4 regions of the Halomonas sp. HAL1 genome follow, and region 2 is predicted to be linked to each of the others. Evidence: predicted binding sites of a transcription regulator. Region 2 holds the regulator's gene; each other region holds the start of a gene.

Region 1 (4,173 bases), 2.1 Mb from region 2:
GATTCTGATAAACGCTGTCATCAATGACCAAGTGACCTGCTAGGCACTCGCCAAACACAGGGTGACCCTGCTGACGGGCGTAGGCGATTTCGTCCACGGCGTCCTTAGTGGAAACGTGTACCAAGTAAACGGGAGCACCCAGGGTGCTGGCAATACGAATCGCCCGGCTCGCGGCTTCGCCTTCGACCTGGGGCGGGCGGGAAAGCGGGTGCGCTTCTGGGCCGGTCATGCCCTGGGCGAGTAGTTTCTGCTGCATGTGATACACAAGCTCGCCGTTTTCCGCGTGTACGGTGGGGATTGCGCCTAGCTCTAAACAACGCGAGAAGCTTTCCACCAGAATATCATCGGTGGCCATGATGGCGCCCTTGTAGGCCATAAAGTGCTTGAAACTGTTGACCCCGTGCTCGCGTACCAGCGTCCCCATCTCCTCTTTGACGCTCTCGTCCCACCAGGTGATTGCCACGTGGAAAGCGAAGTCGGTGGCGGCTTTTTCCGCCCAGCCTTGCCAGGTTTCAAAGGCTTCCAACAGCGACTGGCCGGGGCTGGGAATCACGAAATCGATAATGGTGGTGGTGCCGCCCGCCATGGCCGCGGCGGTGCCGGTATAGAAATCCTCGCTGGCCACCGCGCCCATAAACGGCATCTGCATATGGGTATGGGGATCGATACCGCCGGGCATTACCAACTGGTTGCTGGCATCCACCGTCTCGCAGCCCTCGGGTACTTCTAAGTCAGTGCCAATCGCGTGGATTTTACCGTCTACACACAGCACATCGGCGCGGTAGGTATCCGCGTGGGTGACCACGGTGCCGCCCTTGATCAATAAACTCATGGTTCGCTCCTTAGATAATTGATTGAGGGAATTATTCGCCGTCGGTGAGACGGGTATAGGTCTCGGGGCGGCGGTCGCGGAAGAACTGCCAGTTGTTGCGCACCTCGCGCACCATATCCAGGTCAATCTCGTGTACCAGTAGCTCGTCGTCGGTCTCGCTGGCCTGGGCTTCAATTTTGCCGCGTGGATTCACGATATAGCTGGAGCCGTAAAAATCGCCGATATTCCAAGGCGCTTCGGTACCCACGCGGTTGATGGCGGCGATAAAACAGCCGTTAGCGGCAGCGGAGGCGGGCTGTTCAAGCTCCCATAAATACTGAGAAAGACCGGCCACGGTGGCGGAAGGGTTGAAGATCACCTCGGCGCCGTTGAGCGCCAGTGCCCGCCAGCCTTCGGGGAAGTGACGGTCGTAGCAGATATACACGCCGATCTTGCCGTAGGCGGTATCGAATACCGGCCAGTTGGAGTTGCCCGGTTTAAAGAAGAATTTCTCCCAGAACCCCGCCACTTGGGGAATGTGCGTCTTGTGATACTTGCCCAGATAGCTGCCGTCGGCATCGAACACCGCGGCGGTGTTGTAATAAACACCGGTTTCGGTCTCTTCATACACCGGCACAATAATGACCATGCGGTGCTCAGCAGCCAGTTTTTGCATCATCTGGCAGGTGGGGCCTTCTGGCACCCGCTCGGCGGCGGCATACCATTTGCCATCCTGGCTGGGGCAAAAATAGGGTTGGTTAAAGACTTCCTGGAAGCACAGCACCTGCACGCCTTGGTCAGCCGCTTGTTGAATCATCGGCAGGTGTGCCTCGTTCATGGCATCGCGAATAGCCTCAGGTTCAAGATCCGTGCTGGTTTTCAGCCCCATCTGAATCAGCCCAATTTTCATCTTTTGCATGAGACGCTTCCTCTGATTGTTGGTGTGTAGCGTATATTTGTAGTGTCTTGAGAATGAGTTTTATAAAGCTGACGTAAAAGACAGCTTTTGTTGAAAGTAGCGCTGGATGAGTGGTTTTAGCAAGTCTTTAATCGATGTTAGATAAATTGCATTTAACTCGTTGAGTTTGTTTGTTTTTATTTTTTTACGTTGCACTTTTCACTCTTTTGGTGAGCTTGTGCACTGTTTTGGGTATATTTTTTTATTCTTAAAAATCATGCGATAGGTTTAATAATTGACGATATATCGAGCATCGTATTGTTTAAAGTTGGTGCAAATATTTTTTTTGACCTAGCTTTGTTTAATTGGTTTTTGTTTGGAGAGAGTAAATTTAAAAGGTAACAAGCTAACAATAATATTGTTGTCTAGGAGGGCAGCTTTTTAATCAATGAGTTAATTGCTTTGGTTTTATAAGTAGGCACGCTTATTGCTTTTAATTCTGTCTGGGAAGCTCCACTGGCCGTGTGAGTTAGGGCTTGTCTTATTAGGACTTGGCTTAAAAGTCAGCGAGCACAGCTAGTTTTCAGACATAGCCTGGGCTAGACAACACAATACTGAGGAGAAACAAGATGACCGAAACAACCTCTCAGATGGTGGATCGAGGTGGGCTGATAGAGCTTGATGTAGGCAGTGACGTGCGAGGTAGTTCACGCTTTAACGAGGATATTGCACCCACCCAGGCCAGCGAGCGTACCTGGAGCAAATGGAACATCGCCGCGCTGTGGGTCGGCATGTCGATCTGTGTTCCTACCTATACGTTAGGCGGGGTGTTAACTGCCTACTTTGGCTTGAGCGTAGGGGAAGCGCTGTTTGCCATTCTATTGGCGAATATTATTGTCCTGATTCCCCTGACGCTGAACGCCTTTCCTGGCACCAAATTTGGCATTCCTTTCCCTGTCGTTTTGCGTTCATCCTTCGGCATTTTAGGCTCCAACGTGCCCTGCCTGGTGCGGGCGTTAGTTGGCTGTGGCTGGTTTGGTATTCAGACCATGTTCGGTGGGCTGGCGATTCACTTGCTGTTGTCTGAGTTGATTCCCGCTTGGGCTGCGCTTGGGGGCGTGGGGGAGGTGATTGGCTTTTTTGTTTTCGGCGCGATGAATCTTTATGTGGTGATCCGCGGTGCGGAATCAATCAAGTGGCTGGAAACGCTGGCGGCGCCACTGCTGTTAGCGGTGGGCATTGGCTTGATGGTGTGGGCGTGGCCGAACATGTCGATGACTGAGCTGCTGGCGCAGCCACCATCACGCCCTGAGGGGGCTTCCGTTTATGGTTATTTCTTTGCAGGCTTGACCGCCATGGTGGGGTTTTGGGCCACGTTGTCACTTAATATCCCTGACTTCAGCCGCTTTGCCAAAAGCCAGAAAGACCAGATTGCTGGCCAGATCATCGGGCTGCCGCTGACGATGTTCTTCTTCGCTGCCCTCGGTGTCGTGTTAACCGCGGCGTCTGAAACGCTGGTGGGCCAAACCGTTGCCGACCCGGTGCGTTTGATTGGCTATATCGACAGTCCCTTCTGGGTGGTCATGGCAATGCTGCTGATCATTATTGCCACGATCTCTACCAACACCGCGTCGAATATTGTTTCGCCTACCAATGACTTCCAAAACATTGCGCCCAAATTGATCAATCAGACCCGCGGTGTGCTGATGACCGGTGCGGTGGGCGTGTTGCTAATGGGCTACGATCTATTGCAAAAAGCAGGCGTGATTCCTCCAGGCGTATCACTTGAACAGATGTACTCCAACTGGCTGCTTGGCTACTCCAGCCTACTCGGCCCGATAGCGGGTATTATGGCGGTGGATTACTTCCTGATTAAAAAGCAGCGCTTGGATGTGCCTAGTCTCTATATGGATAACCACGCCTATCCTGCGGTGAACATGGCTGGGTTTATCGCCTTTGGTGTGCCGGTGCTACTTACCTTGATCTCTCTGGTGACAGGCACGATGAACTGGTTCTACGATTATGGGTGGTTCACTGGGTCGGCGCTGGGGGCGATTGTTTACTATGCTGCCAGCCAAGTAGTGGCATCGTCTCCGCAGGCAGGGCCTGTGCCGTTAATGGCCAGCGAGGTCACTGAGCAGCGTTAATCAGTAGTGGTAATCAATAGCTATGTTTAAAGCCCGGCACGGAAGCCTGGCTTTTAGATTAGCTACTTTTGATTAAACTTAAAAAAGCATCGACCACTCGGTTTGGGCGGCGGTCATGACGGGTGACCAGCACAAACGGAATACGGTAGTGCTGACTGGGCGTGAGAAGGGCGCGCATTTTGCCTGCCGCGACCCACTGTTCGGCCACGTGTTCAGGAAGGAAGCCGATAAAACGCCCGGTAAGAATTAAAAACGCAGCGCCTTCCCGATCGGATGCCGACGCGCGTAGCGTGAGCGCATCATGGGCTTGGCGTGCC
Region 2 (4,173 bases):
TGCGTTAAGGGTGGCGAGCGCAAAACAACCTGCCGTTGAGTACCGCTTGGCAGGTTTAGGCTTTCAGGAGGTTGTTTGCTCACGAATTTTAGCGGTAAGCAACTCAAGTAGTTCGCGCTGGCTGCCTGCTTTACGCAGTTTCTGACGCGTATCCGCATCGTTCATGATGGTAGCTACCTGGCCGAGCAGAGAGAGATGTGTGTCATCAGCCTCTTCTGGAACTAGCAATACAAACACCAGATCCACCGGGTCGCCGTCGATAGCATCAAAATCAATCGCTTCTGCGAGTTTTAAAAAACCAGCAATCGGGGCCGAGCAGTGAGGACTACGCGCATGGGGAATAGCCACGCCGTTACCAATCCCGGTACTGCCTAAGCGCTCACGGCCAATTAAACGGCTAAACACTTCTTGGCTGTCCAGACTGGGGATATTTTGGGCAATAAAGGTGCTGAAAAATTCCAGCACCCTTTTTTTGCTGCCCCCGGGTACGTCAAAGAGAACCCGTTCCGGGGGGAGTATGGTTTCCAACGTCATTGAATTAACGCACGCCTGCGCCTTGGGCGCGAGCTTGTGCTTTTTCCTTATGTTTAACGAGTTGCCGATCAATTTTGTCCGCTAATGCGTCAATAGCGGCGTACATATCACTGTCTAGGGCTTCCGCATGTAAATCAGCACCTGCTGCGTGCAGTGTACAGGCGGCCTGCTGGCGCTCTTTCTCCACAGATAAGGTGACTTGCACCGTGGTTATGTTGTCGTAATGGCGCTCTACACGTTCAAGCTTTTCGTTGACATAGTCACGCAAGGCGTCAGTCAGTTCTACGTGATGACCAGTGATATTAACTTGCATTGACGTACTCCTTATCCATCGGACTGTACTTCGATTGTAACCCTTTTTGCCGCGTTGCAAAGCCCTTGTCGAGAGTTTCCCTAAAACGTTGATTTGTGCTAGCGCAAACGACGTCGCTCGCTAGAGGAGGGAATGCCCATGGCTTCACGGTATTTAGCCACCGTTCGACGCGCTACTTGAATTCCCCCCTCTCCTAATAGCGTGACTAAGCGGCTATCAGAAAGCGGCTTGCCTGGCGGCTCCTCTTGAACCAATTTCTTAAGCCGAGCGCGGATAGCGGTGCTTGAATGGCTGTCTCCATCCTGGCCGCTGACTTGGCTTGAGAAAAAGTATTTGAGTTCAAATACGCCGCGAGGCGTATGAATAAATTTCTGAGTGGTTACCCGGGAAATAGTCGATTCGTGCATTTCCACGGCCTCGGCGATATCGGCCAATATGAGCGGCTTCATGGCTTCTTCGCCGTGTTCTAAAAAGCCAATTTGCCGGGTGATAATCTCGCGTCCAACGCGCAGTAGCGTATCGTTGCGGCTAGAGAGGCTCTTGATCAGCCAGCGTGCTTCCTGCAAGTGTTCTTTTAAAAACTGATTGTCCTGACTTTTATCCGCACGCTTTATTAAGCTTGCGTAGTCGGGCTGAATGCGCAGCCTTGGCAATGCCTCAGGATTGAGCTCTAAGTGCCAGCCTTCGTGGTCATGGCGTACGACCAGGTCGGGCGTTACATAACTATCATCGGTATCGCCATAGGCGCTGCCCGGGCGTGGATCAAGGCTACGAATGAGGAGAATGACATCAGCCAGCTGGTTATCATCGAGTCCCAGGCGGCGTTTTAGTAAGCGCATGTCATCTTTGCCGAGCGCTTCCAGAAACTGCCGTACTAAGCGGCGGGCAGGAACCAGCAACGGCGTATCATCGGGAAGAGTGGCCAGCTGCAGCATCAGGCACTCCCGCAGGTCGCGGGCGAATATTCCTGTTGGCTCAAATTGCTGAAGCTTAAGCAGAATGGTTTCTACTTCGCGCTGGCTAAGCCCGTCGATACCTTGAGCGCGAAGCCCTTCACGTATGTCGTTGAGCGGCTGAGTTAAATAGCCATTAGCATCTAACGCGTCGATAAGACTTTCTGCGACAAGTTGCTCTCGCGCGCCAAAATCAGTCATGGCTAGCTGCCACAGCAAGTGCCCATGAAGACTCTGGCCAGCCGCTTGGCGCTCAAAATCAGGTCCTTCGCTGCTGGTGCCACCGTGACTGCCCATATCTTGGTAGGTATCAGACCAGTCACTATCTACCGAGAGCTCGGTGGGAATGCTCTCTGACCACTCTTCCTCTTTGGGCTCGCTGACAGCCTGTTCGCCAAATTCATCCTCTTGTTCCAGCATGGGGTTGGCATCTAGGGCCTGCTGAATTTCTTGACGTAAGTCCAGCGTTGATAGCTGTAACAGGGCAATGGCCTGCTGCAGCTGAGGTGTCATGGTCAGCTGTGTGCCCATGCGCAGTTGAAGAGAAGCTTTCATGACCATCTGAGAACCACTCGTTAATCAGAATGCTCCACCCTAGTGCGAGTAGGTCTCAGGTGCAAGTGCAATAAGCATGCCATTGGTAGTAAAGTTGTTGTAGAGCGCTAATTAGAAGTGAAAAATAAGCTAGAGGCGGAAATCAGCGCCTAAATAAACCTCCCTCACTTTCTGGTTAGTGAGTATCGAGGCTGGAGAGCCGCTGGCGATGATTTGACCATCGCCCACGATGTAGGCGATATCACAAATATCCAGGGTTTCGCGAACGTTGTGGTCGGTAATCAGTACGCCGATGTGGCGCTGCTTTAATGCCCGAATAATGGTTTTGATCTCGCCCACCGAAATGGGGTCTACGCCAGCAAAGGGCTCGTCCAGCAGAATGAATGCGGGTTCTGTCGCCAGTGAGCGAGCAATCTCCACACGCCTGCGTTCACCGCCTGAAAGGCTCATGCCCAGGTTGTCGCGAATATGGGTAATGTGAAAATCTTCAAGTAGCGCTTCCAGGCGCTGCTCGCGGTCGCTACGGCTGAGTTCTTTGCGTGTTTCGAGTATCGCCATAATATTATCGGCAACCGATAATTTACGAAAAATAGACGCTTCTTGCGGAAGGTAGCCGATACCCGCCGCAGCGCGTTCATGCATTGGGGCGCGGGTTAGATCTACATCGTCGATACCCACTTTGCCAGCATCGGATTTCACCAGCCCCACAATCATATAAAACGAGGTGGTTTTGCCCGCGCCGTTAGGGCCCAGTAAGCCCACGATGCTGCCTTGGGAGATCTCTAAATTGATGTCTTTAACGACTCGACGTCGCTTATAGCTTTTGGCCAAGTGATGGGCATATAGGGTTTTGATTGGCGCAGTGTCTGTAGTTGCCAAGGCTTGGCTCCCTATTGTTCAGGCTGAAGGGTCATACGTATGCGCTGGGGCTCGCTGCCGTCAACGTCAGAGCGTGCTTGAATCACTTCACGGTCAATAAAATACTCAAGGCGCCCGCCGGTGAACGTATCCTCGAGCTGGATCAGCTCGGCTTGGTCAATCAGCTCTACGCGGCGCTCAGCGACGTGATAAATAATCCGTCGCGCCCAGCCTTCAGTGGGGCCATCTTGGCCTTCAACTTGATGACGCAGGTAGGCGCGTTCGCCGGTGGATGTCGCTTTCGATAGTTCGCCAGCCTCGTTGCGTTCGATCTCTACCCGTTCGCCTCGCAACTGCATTTCGCCTTGGCGAATATCTACATCCCCGGTGTAAACGGCGGTGCCCGCCCGCTGGTCCAGATCTAAGCGGTCGGCTTCTACTTCTACAGGGGCTTGTTGTGACGTTTGGGCCATTGCCGATAACGGCATCGTGAGGGCAAAAAGAGTGGTGGAGAAAAGGGCTGTATAAATAATGGCTTTCATGGCGGCTCCTCTTAAGGTTGCGTGGCCGGGGGGTGTGTGCCGCGCACATTATCATTTAGGCGGACCTGGCTGGTGTTAAGCCACGCGTCCATACGTGAAGCGCTCATTTGCTGGGGTGGTTGCTGCAGTAATACCGGTGTTTCACTCCAAGCATGTTGATTAAGGCCATCATAATGCAATAGCTCGGTATCAAGCTGCCAGCCTTCATCCGGGGCGATCAGTCTGGCCGAGCCAGACATCAGCAGGGCCTGTGTAACAGTGTTGAGCGTGCCTACTTCGGCGCTAGCCAGCCACTGACGATTCTCACTATCATACAGTACCGCTTGAGGTTCTTCCGTCCAGGTTTCGCTTCGCTGCGGCGTATGAATAAGCCGCGGCGTTTTTAGCGACTGCATAACGTTGCCGTTATCGCCGAACA
Region 3 (4,173 bases), 1.8 Mb from region 2:
TATCGCCAGCCTGGGCATTGGCCGCAAGTTTCAAAAGCCGACGGTATTCGAAGCGCTGTCGGTATTTGAAAACCTGGAGCTGGCTATGGCCGCCGACAAGCGGATCTTTCCCACCCTGACCGCCCGCATGACCGGCGAGATCAAAGACCGCATCGACGAAGTGCTGGAAACCATCGGCCTGACGGCACTGCGCCATCAGCCCGCAGGCATTCTTTCCCACGGCCAAAAGCAGTGGCTGGAAATCGGCATGCTACTGATGCAGCGCCCGCGCCTGCTGCTGGTGGATGAGCCGGTAGCGGGTATGACCGAGCAGGAGATGGAGCGCACCGCCGAACTGCTCACCGGGTTGGCTGGCAAGCAGTCCGTGGTGGTGGTGGAACACGATATGGGCTTTGTGCGTTCGATTGCCCGCCAGGTGACCGTGCTGCACCAAGGCAGCGTGCTGGCGGAAGGCACCATGGATCAAGTCTCCAACGACCCCAAAGTAATCGAGGTCTACCTGGGTGCCGATGACGAGGAGGCCGCCTGATGCTAGCCATTGAAAAGCTCAACCAGTTCTACGGCGAAAGCCACACCCTGTGGGATCTGGATTTGGACGTGCCCACAGGCCAGTGCACCTGTGTGATGGGCCGAAACGGCGTGGGTAAAACGACACTGCTGAAAGCCGTGATGGGCGAGGTGGCCGTCAAAAGTGGCGAGCTGCGCTACACCGCCGAGGCAGACGAGATCGAGCTGACTAAAAAAGCCATTGAAGCGCGCTCACGGTTGGGGATTGGCTATGTGCCCCAAGGACGGCAGATATTTCCGCTGCTGACTGTAGAGGAGAATTTGCGCACCGGCCTTGCCGCCCGCAGCGACGGGCTGAAAAAGATTCCCGAGCGGGTCTACGAGCTGTTCCCCGTGCTCAAGGAGATGAAAAACCGCCGTGGCGGTGATCTATCCGGTGGTCAACAGCAGCAGTTGGCCATTGGCCGTGCGCTGGTCATCGAACCCAAACTGCTGATTCTGGACGAACCGGGGGAGGGCATTCAGCCCAATATCGTCGCCCAGATCGGCCAGGTGATTCGTCAGTTGATCAACGAGGATGGTCTCACGGTGCTACTGGTGGAGCAAAAACTACCTTTTGCCCGCAAGTACGCCGACTGCTTTGTGATCATGGATCGCGGCCGCCCGGTAGCCAAAGGCGAGATCAGTGAACTTTCCAATGAGCTGATCAAGCAGCATCTGACGGTATAGGGCACGGTCGTGGGTTTGTGCCCAATACCACGTTTAGCGGCGGCCAGGGTGCCGTCGCTTAACGCGGCCAAGAAAGTTTACTCAATCACGTAATTGGCGGCCCCAAGGCCCGCCTCACTAAAACGAATTTCCACAGGGAATTCAGAACCGCACCCCTCAACAACCCACACCTCACTCCAATACCTGGACCCTTCACTCCCCTGCGGCATAGAGATCACGTAAGGCTGGAATGACTCGGGAGCGCTACAGCCAAGGGTTGCCACTTTTGCTGCCACGGCGGGCATAGCATCCTGTATGAGCTGCTGATTAGAGAGTGAGCCTGCCTGGATTGCGCCTTTTGGCAATGACTGCGCGGCACCGTGGCTGCTCACTAGGCTGAGTAGAAGTCCGGCGGAAAGAACAGCAGATCGTTTCATTCGTTATGCTCTTTTAAGGGGCCTTTACAATGCGCTCTGATGAAGCAGGGTACTTATCCAGCAAGTGGCTGGGCCTAACGGGTCGCGGCGAAAAATGGCCGCCACAATTGGGGCATGACCCAGCCAGCACGCCGTTGGCGCACTCAGGGCAAAATGTGCATTCAAAGGAGCAAATGACCGCCGCTGCATCAGGGGGTAAATCCTTATCGCAGCATTCACAGTTAGGGCGAAGTTGAAGCATGATTAGGCTCCTGAATAAAAGCTTATATAAGCGCCATGCTAAGCGGTTGTCTAGCCGTGTTAGCTCCCTTTTAATCGATATATTTACTTGCTGATGCAGCCTAGTTGGCAGGATAAGCAGCGACTGCGCGTTCTTGTTTGGTGCAACTTGTAATTTTTTTGATCTTTTGTGGTGCATTGAAAGTTTTAGGTGTAGAGAGGCATTGTTTAACTCATTGTTTTAGAAATTGAAAATAGTTTTTCACCATTTTGGCGCATTAATTGCACTGCTTAGCTAACGGCTTACTGAAAGGAAGCGATAGCTAATTATGATGCTATGCGATATCGCAAAATCTCCCCTTGCCTCTGGCCACCGCTTTGATCAAGGCCGCCACTGGGCGGCTTCGTTGGACTTACGTTTTGCTCATCGCGACGGCGTTACCCGCATGGTACAGGCGCGCCACCAAGGCCCGCTGCGGGTGCAACGGCCCTTCTACCCAGAAGGCCGGAGTGAGGCGTGCCATGTGTACGTGCTTCACCCACCGGGCGGGCTGGTGAGCGGCGACGCGCTTACCATTAGCGCTCATGTCGAGCGTGGTGCCCATGCGCTACTCACAACGCCTGCCGCCAATAAACTCTATAAAGCCGACAGCCAGGGCGTGGCTTGGGCCCAGCACACCCGGTTAAGCGTTGAAGATGGCGCCACTTTGGAGTGGCTGCCCCAGGAGACCATCGCCTTCGATGGCTCGAAAGGCGAGCAGCGCACCCATATCGAGCTGCATGGCAGCGCCCGCTGCCTGGGCTGGGAAGTGATGGCGCTAGGCCGCCCCGCTAGCGATTTACCTTACGTTTCAGGCCGCATTGAGCAACACTTCCGTTTAACCCTGGACGGCAAGCCGCTGTGGTTAGAGCGCCAACCGTTAGACCCACTACACCCACGCTTTGCTGGGCGCTGGGGGCAGGGTGGCGCCACGGTGCAGGCCACGCTCTGGGCGGTAGGCATTGAAGATGCACCTGCGGCGATTGAAGCGTTGCGTGAAGCGCTACCGGATAACGCACGTTGGGCGGTGACCGTTCGTCATGGCGTGCTGCTATTACGCTACTTGGGTAACTCGCGTAATGAAGCCTGGGCATTATGCGAGCAGGCTTGGCAACTTTTGCGCCCCCTGTGGATTGAGCGAGACGCCCACACACCGCGTATTTGGTTAACCTAATCGAATAGATTGCTGGAGAAACGCCCCATGGAATTAACCCCGAGAGATAAAGACAAGCTGCTGCTGTTCTCAGCCGCCCAACTGGCGGAGCGCCGCAAAGCACGTGGTTTAAAGCTTAATTACCCCGAAGCGGTAGCGCTGATCAGCTTTGAAATTATGGAAGGCGCCCGGGATGGCCGCAGCGTGGCCGATTTAATGAGCTATGGCCGCGAGATACTCAGCCGTGAGGATGTGATGGACGGCGTCGCCGAGATGGTCGACGAAGTGCAGGTGGAGGCCACTTTCCCCGACGGCACCAAGCTGGTTACTGTCCACACACCTATCAACTAGTTTTCAGCAACCAGGAGAGCGCCTGATGATTCCCGGTGAGTACAAGTTAAAAGAGGGTGACATCGAACTGTGCGTGGGCCGCGAGCGGATTAGTGTCGAAGTGGCCAATACCGGCGACCGCCCCATTCAGATTGGCTCCCACTACCACTTTGCGGAAGCCAATCCCGCGCTGGTGTTTGATCGTACTAAAACCCGTGGCTTTCGCCTGGACGTAGCCGCTGGCACCGCTATTCGCTTTGAGCCCGGCCAAACCCGTGAAGTCACGCTGATTCCATTTGTCGGTAAGCGTGAAATTTACGGCTTCCGTGGCGATGTCATGGGCGCGCTACTCTCTACCGCGCCCGATGCCGCGCGAAAAGCACAGAAACCAGGCGAAGCTGGAGGTCAGTCATGAAGCCGACCAACAAGATCAGTCGGCAAGCCTACGCCGATATGTACGGCCCCACGGTGGGCGACCGCGTTCGTCTGGGCGATACCGAGCTGTGGATCGAAGTCGAGAAAGACGCCACCCACTACGGCGATGAAGTGAAGTTCGGCGGTGGTAAAGTCATCCGCGACGGCATGGGCCAAAGCCAGCGCGCTGACGACACGGTCATGGATACCGTCATCACCAACGCGCTGATTCTGGATTGGTGGGGCATCGTCAAAGCCGATGTCGGTATTCAGAACGGCCGTATCGCCGCGATTGGCAAGGCGGGCAACCCAGACGTACAGCCCGATGTGGAGATCGTCATTGGCCCCGGCACCGAAATCATTTC
Region 4 (4,173 bases), 220 kb from region 2:
GCGCCTTCCCAACAGCGCGCCAGCCAGCAGTGCCAATAAAAAGGCCAGGCCGATCAATAGCTGGTGAATACTAAAGCCCATCGGGCCAAGGGCGATGCTTTGTTGCAACATAACCAGTAACGATCCTTCATGTGATCTTGGACTGGCATCATCGCAGCACTAGATTATTTAAGGATTATGTTAGTCGCCCCTGGGACGTTATGTCGCAACTGGCGAGCGAGGCGCCGCGACTAACCGGTGGCCACCAGCCAGCGCACCGCATAAGGCGGAAGGGCGCCTTCGGCCTCCCACGGGTTGCTTGGGTCAAGCGCGTGCCATGCGTGTTGGTTCAGCGCTTGGGTTACCGCCTCACCCACATTCGCTAAGGGGAGCGGCAGGTCGGTAACGTTATACAGCGCCAGCAGGCGACGGCCATCATGCAGGGGGCCACGTTCCACCGCCAACAATTCTGGTGGCGACTCCAACACCCGCTGGGCAGCAGTGGGATGGAAACAGGGCTCTTGACGACGCTGATCCAGCAGCCGGTTTAAGGCATGAAACACATCGTGGGTAGGGGTGGAAGGACTATCCAGTAGCAGGTCCAGCTCGCTACGCTGCCAGCGTCGCCGATTGATCGAGCGCAGGCGACCACTGCGCTCAACGCCTTCTACATCGTTGAGTGTGCCCGTTAACGTATGGATATAGAGGGCTGGAATTCCCTGCAGGCTGAGCATGATCGCTTGGCTGCATAGGAAGCGGGCTATTTGCCATGGATCCGGGCCACGGCGAGTGCCGCGCATGGCTTCAAACCAGGTGATGTTGATCTCGTAGGGCGTGTCGCTGCCATCCGGGTTGCTCCGCATGCTGACAAAACCGCCGAACTTGTGCATCAGCTCCAGTAGTGCATCGCGCTCGTGATCGGGCAGTAGGCCTTCCAGTGGGCGCACACCAATACCGTCATGGCTGGCGGTAAAATTCAGGTAAGTACAGTGGTCAGGCAGAACCGGCAGACTGGCAAGCCAGGTTTGCAGCGTGCTGGCCTCGCCACGGGTTAAGGTATGGAGCAGCAGCGGTGGCAGCGTGAATTGATAAATCATGTGCGCTTCATCGGGCGGCCCCTTGGGGAGCCGTTCAAGCCCGAAATAGCTGATGTTCTCTTGGTGCGGCACGTTGGTTTCGGTAATCAGCAGAGTGCCTGGGGCGACATGGTCGACAATCGCGCGAAGCAAACGCACCACGGTGTGGGTTTCCGGCAGGTGAATACAGGAGGTGCCCAACCGCTTCCATAAGAAAGCCACCGCATCCAAGCGGATAATCCGTGTGCCCTGCTCCAGGTAGAAGAGCAGAATACCGACGAACTCCAGCAGTACATCCGGATGTTCAAAGTTTAGATCGAGCTGGTCTTCGGAGAAGGTTGCCCATAGATAACGAGTGCCGCGCCGGGTTGAAACAGGTACCAGCAACGGGTTGCTGCGGGGGCGAACTACCTGGGAGACATCGGTGTCAGGGTCAACTTCGATGAAGTAGTCGCGGCCGGGTAGGCTGCCGCTCAGGTAATCCACAAACCAGAGCGACTCCCTGGAAACATGGTTGAGCACCAAATCGGCCATCAGGTCGTAATGACCGGCGAGCTCGCGGATATGCGACCAGTCGCCAAGCTCACTGTTCACTTCCCGGTAGTGGATCACCGAGAAGCCGTCGTCGCTACTCCACGGGAAGAAGGGCAGCACATGCACGCCGCTGATACGCTCACCCAGCCGCGCTTGAAGAAAATCGCTAAGGACTGCCAGTGGCGGCACACCCTCTTCTATAATGGAGTCACCATAGCTAATCACCCACTGATCTTTTTCGCTCCATGAAGGTGCGTTTTTGGAAGGAGCATCGCCGGGGGCAGACGAAAACGGTGCAAGCGACAGAAAATGCTCAAGGTGTTGATTTAAGCGGCGCTGCACTTCGCCAGCACGCGGCCCGTATAGGTGGCTGAGGTAGCCGTGCACGGTCTGCTCAAAGGGGGACATGGGTGGCTCCTGATAAACAATCTGCCACAAACGCTGCAGCTTGTGTGCCAAATCGTTACAATGCGAGGTTGATAGCGCGTTTAAACGCTAACATCCATTAGCTTAAGACGTTGATGCCGGTTTAAACGCCATTAATAGCATATTCATTGCCAGGTTATAACACGCTAACTCGTGCGGCACGCCCGCACGAGCTGACAACAGGTTGACCGCTATGCATTGCCCTTTTTGTGGTGCAAACGATACTCGAGTGACCGATTCGCGGTTGGTAGCCGATGGCGATCAAGTGCGTCGTCGTCGCCAGTGTGCGAGCTGTCAGGAGCGCTTTACCACTTACGAAACTGCTGAACTAGTAATGCCTCGCGTGGTGAAGTCAGACGGATCACGGGAAAGTTTTCATGAAGCCAAGCTCCGGGCGGGCATGCTGCGTGCGCTTGAAAAGCGCCCGGTCAGCGCGGAAGCCATTGAAGCGGCCGTCGAGCGCATACGTCAAACCCTTCGTGCCCGAGGCGATCGTGAGATCAACGCCCGTGATATTGGTGAGTCGGTGATGCAGGCGCTTAAAACCCTCGACCATGTGGCTTACATCCGCTTTGCCTCGGTGTACCGCAAGTTTCAGGATTTGGATGAGTTTCGTGCTGAGATTGATCGGCTTTCCCAAGAGCCCGATCAAGAGCCCTCTTCTACAGTGAGACACACTAGCGAGCCGCCAAAATGAGTGCCCTGTTTAGCCAAGACGATTACCGTTTTATGGCGCAGGCGCTAAAGCTGGCGCGCAAAGGGCTTTACACCACCGATCCTAATCCTCGGGTCGGTTGTGTGATTGTGCGCGATGAGCAGATCGTCGGGGAAGGCTTTCATCGGCGAGCCGGTGAGCCGCATGCGGAAATCCATGCCTTAAACGCGGCCGGTGAACGGGCCCAGGGCGCGACGGCTTACGTCACCCTTGAACCTTGCTCGCACACTGGGCGTACCGGCCCCTGTGCGGTTGCTCTGCAAAAGGCCAAGGTGGCACGGGTAGTGATTGCGATGCAGGACCCCAACCCCCAGGTTAGTGGCCGGGGTATTCGCTTGCTTGAGGAAGCCGGTATTGAGGTGGCAGTAAGCCTGCTTGAAAGTGAAGCGCGGGCATTGAACCCAGGCTTTATTGCCCGAATGACCACGCAGCGCCCCTTTGTACGCCTGAAAATGGCCATGAGTTTGGATGGCCGTACTGCCATGGGCTCAGGCGAGTCTCAGTGGATTACCGGCCCCGAAGCGCGAACGCAAGTGCAGCGGCTGCGAGCGCGCTCCAGTGCGATATTAAGCGGCGTTGAATCGATTATTATGGACGACTCGCGGCTTACTCTTCGCGCTGAGCAGTTGTCGCTTGCCAATGCCGATGAGGTGGTACAGCGCCAACCGCTGAGGGTGGTGTTAGATACCCATTTGCGCTTGCCCTTGGCGGCCGCCTGTTTAAGCGAACCGGGGCGAACCTTGGTGGTGACCACCCCAGACCATGTGGCTCAAAAGCGCGAACGGTTAACCAAAGCGGGCGCCGAGGTGCATGTGTTGCCTGCCGGTAGTGATGGCCGCATTGATTTAGCCTTGATGCTGAATTGGTTAGCCGAAAGCGAACAGGTTAATGAGCTGCTGGTAGAAACCGGCGCGACCCTGGCGGGTGCTCTGCTTGATGCGGCGTTAGTCGATGAGCTGCAGCTATTTGTCGCCCCCACGCTGTTGGGTGGAGAGGCACGACCGCTATTTGCGCTGCCAGGGCTCTCACGCATGGCCGATCAGCGACGTTTAACCATTCATGATATGCGAGCGGTGGGGCGCGATTGGCGCATTATCGCTTCCCCTCAGTCGACTAGCGCAACTGGCGATAGCAAGGTACCCTGACGCGCGAAATCGCAGCTAACGTGACAACCTTATTTCGTGACGACTTTTCGTTACAAGCTGGCGCAACAGCTTTTTTGCGGCAACGTTACGCGACAACTTTTGGAGATTCCATGGCGCACTCCTCCTCTAGAGGCTTAGCCCCTATCGCCGAGCTGGTGGAAGATATCCGCCAGGGCAAAATGGTGATTCTCATGGACGATGAGGATCGCGAAAACGAAGGTGATATCATCATGGCCGCCGAAAAAGTGCAGGCTGAGCATATCAACTTCATGGCCCGTTTCGCCCGTGGTCTTATCTG

Evidence for each region. Region 2 encodes sigma-54, which starts transcription at its own class of promoters, with help from an activator protein. Its sites were predicted from a motif close to TGGCACNNNNNTTGCTNT; they were not measured.
Region 1: the regulator sigma-54 is predicted to act here: its motif matches at 2,186-2,203, upstream of Q3Y66_RS17085 (NCS1 family nucleobase:cation symporter-1).
Region 3: the regulator sigma-54 is predicted to act here: its motif matches at 2,143-2,160, upstream of Q3Y66_RS18505 (urease accessory protein UreD).
Region 4: the regulator sigma-54 is predicted to act here: its motif matches at 2,030-2,047, upstream of Q3Y66_RS06350 (sugar phosphorylase).

Annotation. Positions count from the first base shown of each region.
Region 1 is NZ_CP130610.1:3,667,548-3,671,720, reverse strand. It holds gene hydA (dihydropyrimidinase) at 1-832, opposite strand, end outside; gene Q3Y66_RS17090 (nitrilase-related carbon-nitrogen hydrolase) at 864-1,730, opposite strand; gene Q3Y66_RS17085 (NCS1 family nucleobase:cation symporter-1) at 2,339-3,856, shown strand; gene Q3Y66_RS17080 (LysR family transcriptional regulator) at 3,915-4,173, opposite strand, start outside.
Region 2 is NZ_CP130610.1:1,555,324-1,559,496, forward strand. It holds gene Q3Y66_RS07305 (PTS sugar transporter subunit IIA) at 64-534, opposite strand; gene raiA (ribosome-associated translation inhibitor RaiA) at 539-847, opposite strand; gene Q3Y66_RS07315 (RNA polymerase factor sigma-54) at 946-2,361, opposite strand; gene lptB (LPS export ABC transporter ATP-binding protein) at 2,485-3,234, opposite strand; gene lptA (lipopolysaccharide transport periplasmic protein LptA) at 3,246-3,755, opposite strand; gene lptC (LPS export ABC transporter periplasmic protein LptC) at 3,767-4,173, opposite strand, start outside.
Region 3 is NZ_CP130610.1:3,989,082-3,993,254, reverse strand. It holds gene urtD (urea ABC transporter ATP-binding protein UrtD) at 1-529, shown strand, start outside; gene urtE (urea ABC transporter ATP-binding subunit UrtE) at 529-1,236, shown strand; gene Q3Y66_RS18515 (hypothetical protein) at 1,314-1,652, opposite strand; gene Q3Y66_RS18510 (DUF1272 domain-containing protein) at 1,666-1,893, opposite strand; gene Q3Y66_RS18505 (urease accessory protein UreD) at 2,201-3,085, shown strand; gene Q3Y66_RS18500 (urease subunit gamma) at 3,113-3,415, shown strand; gene Q3Y66_RS18495 (urease subunit beta) at 3,441-3,809, shown strand; gene ureC (urease subunit alpha) at 3,806-4,173, shown strand, end outside.
Region 4 is NZ_CP130610.1:1,332,910-1,337,082, forward strand. It holds gene Q3Y66_RS06345 (TlpA family protein disulfide reductase) at 1-111, opposite strand, end outside; gene Q3Y66_RS06350 (sugar phosphorylase) at 231-1,997, opposite strand; gene nrdR (transcriptional regulator NrdR) at 2,209-2,712, shown strand; gene ribD (bifunctional diaminohydroxyphosphoribosylaminopyrimidine deaminase/5-amino-6-(5-phosphoribosylamino)uracil reductase RibD) at 2,709-3,875, shown strand; gene ribBA (bifunctional 3,4-dihydroxy-2-butanone-4-phosphate synthase/GTP cyclohydrolase II) at 3,986-4,173, shown strand, end outside.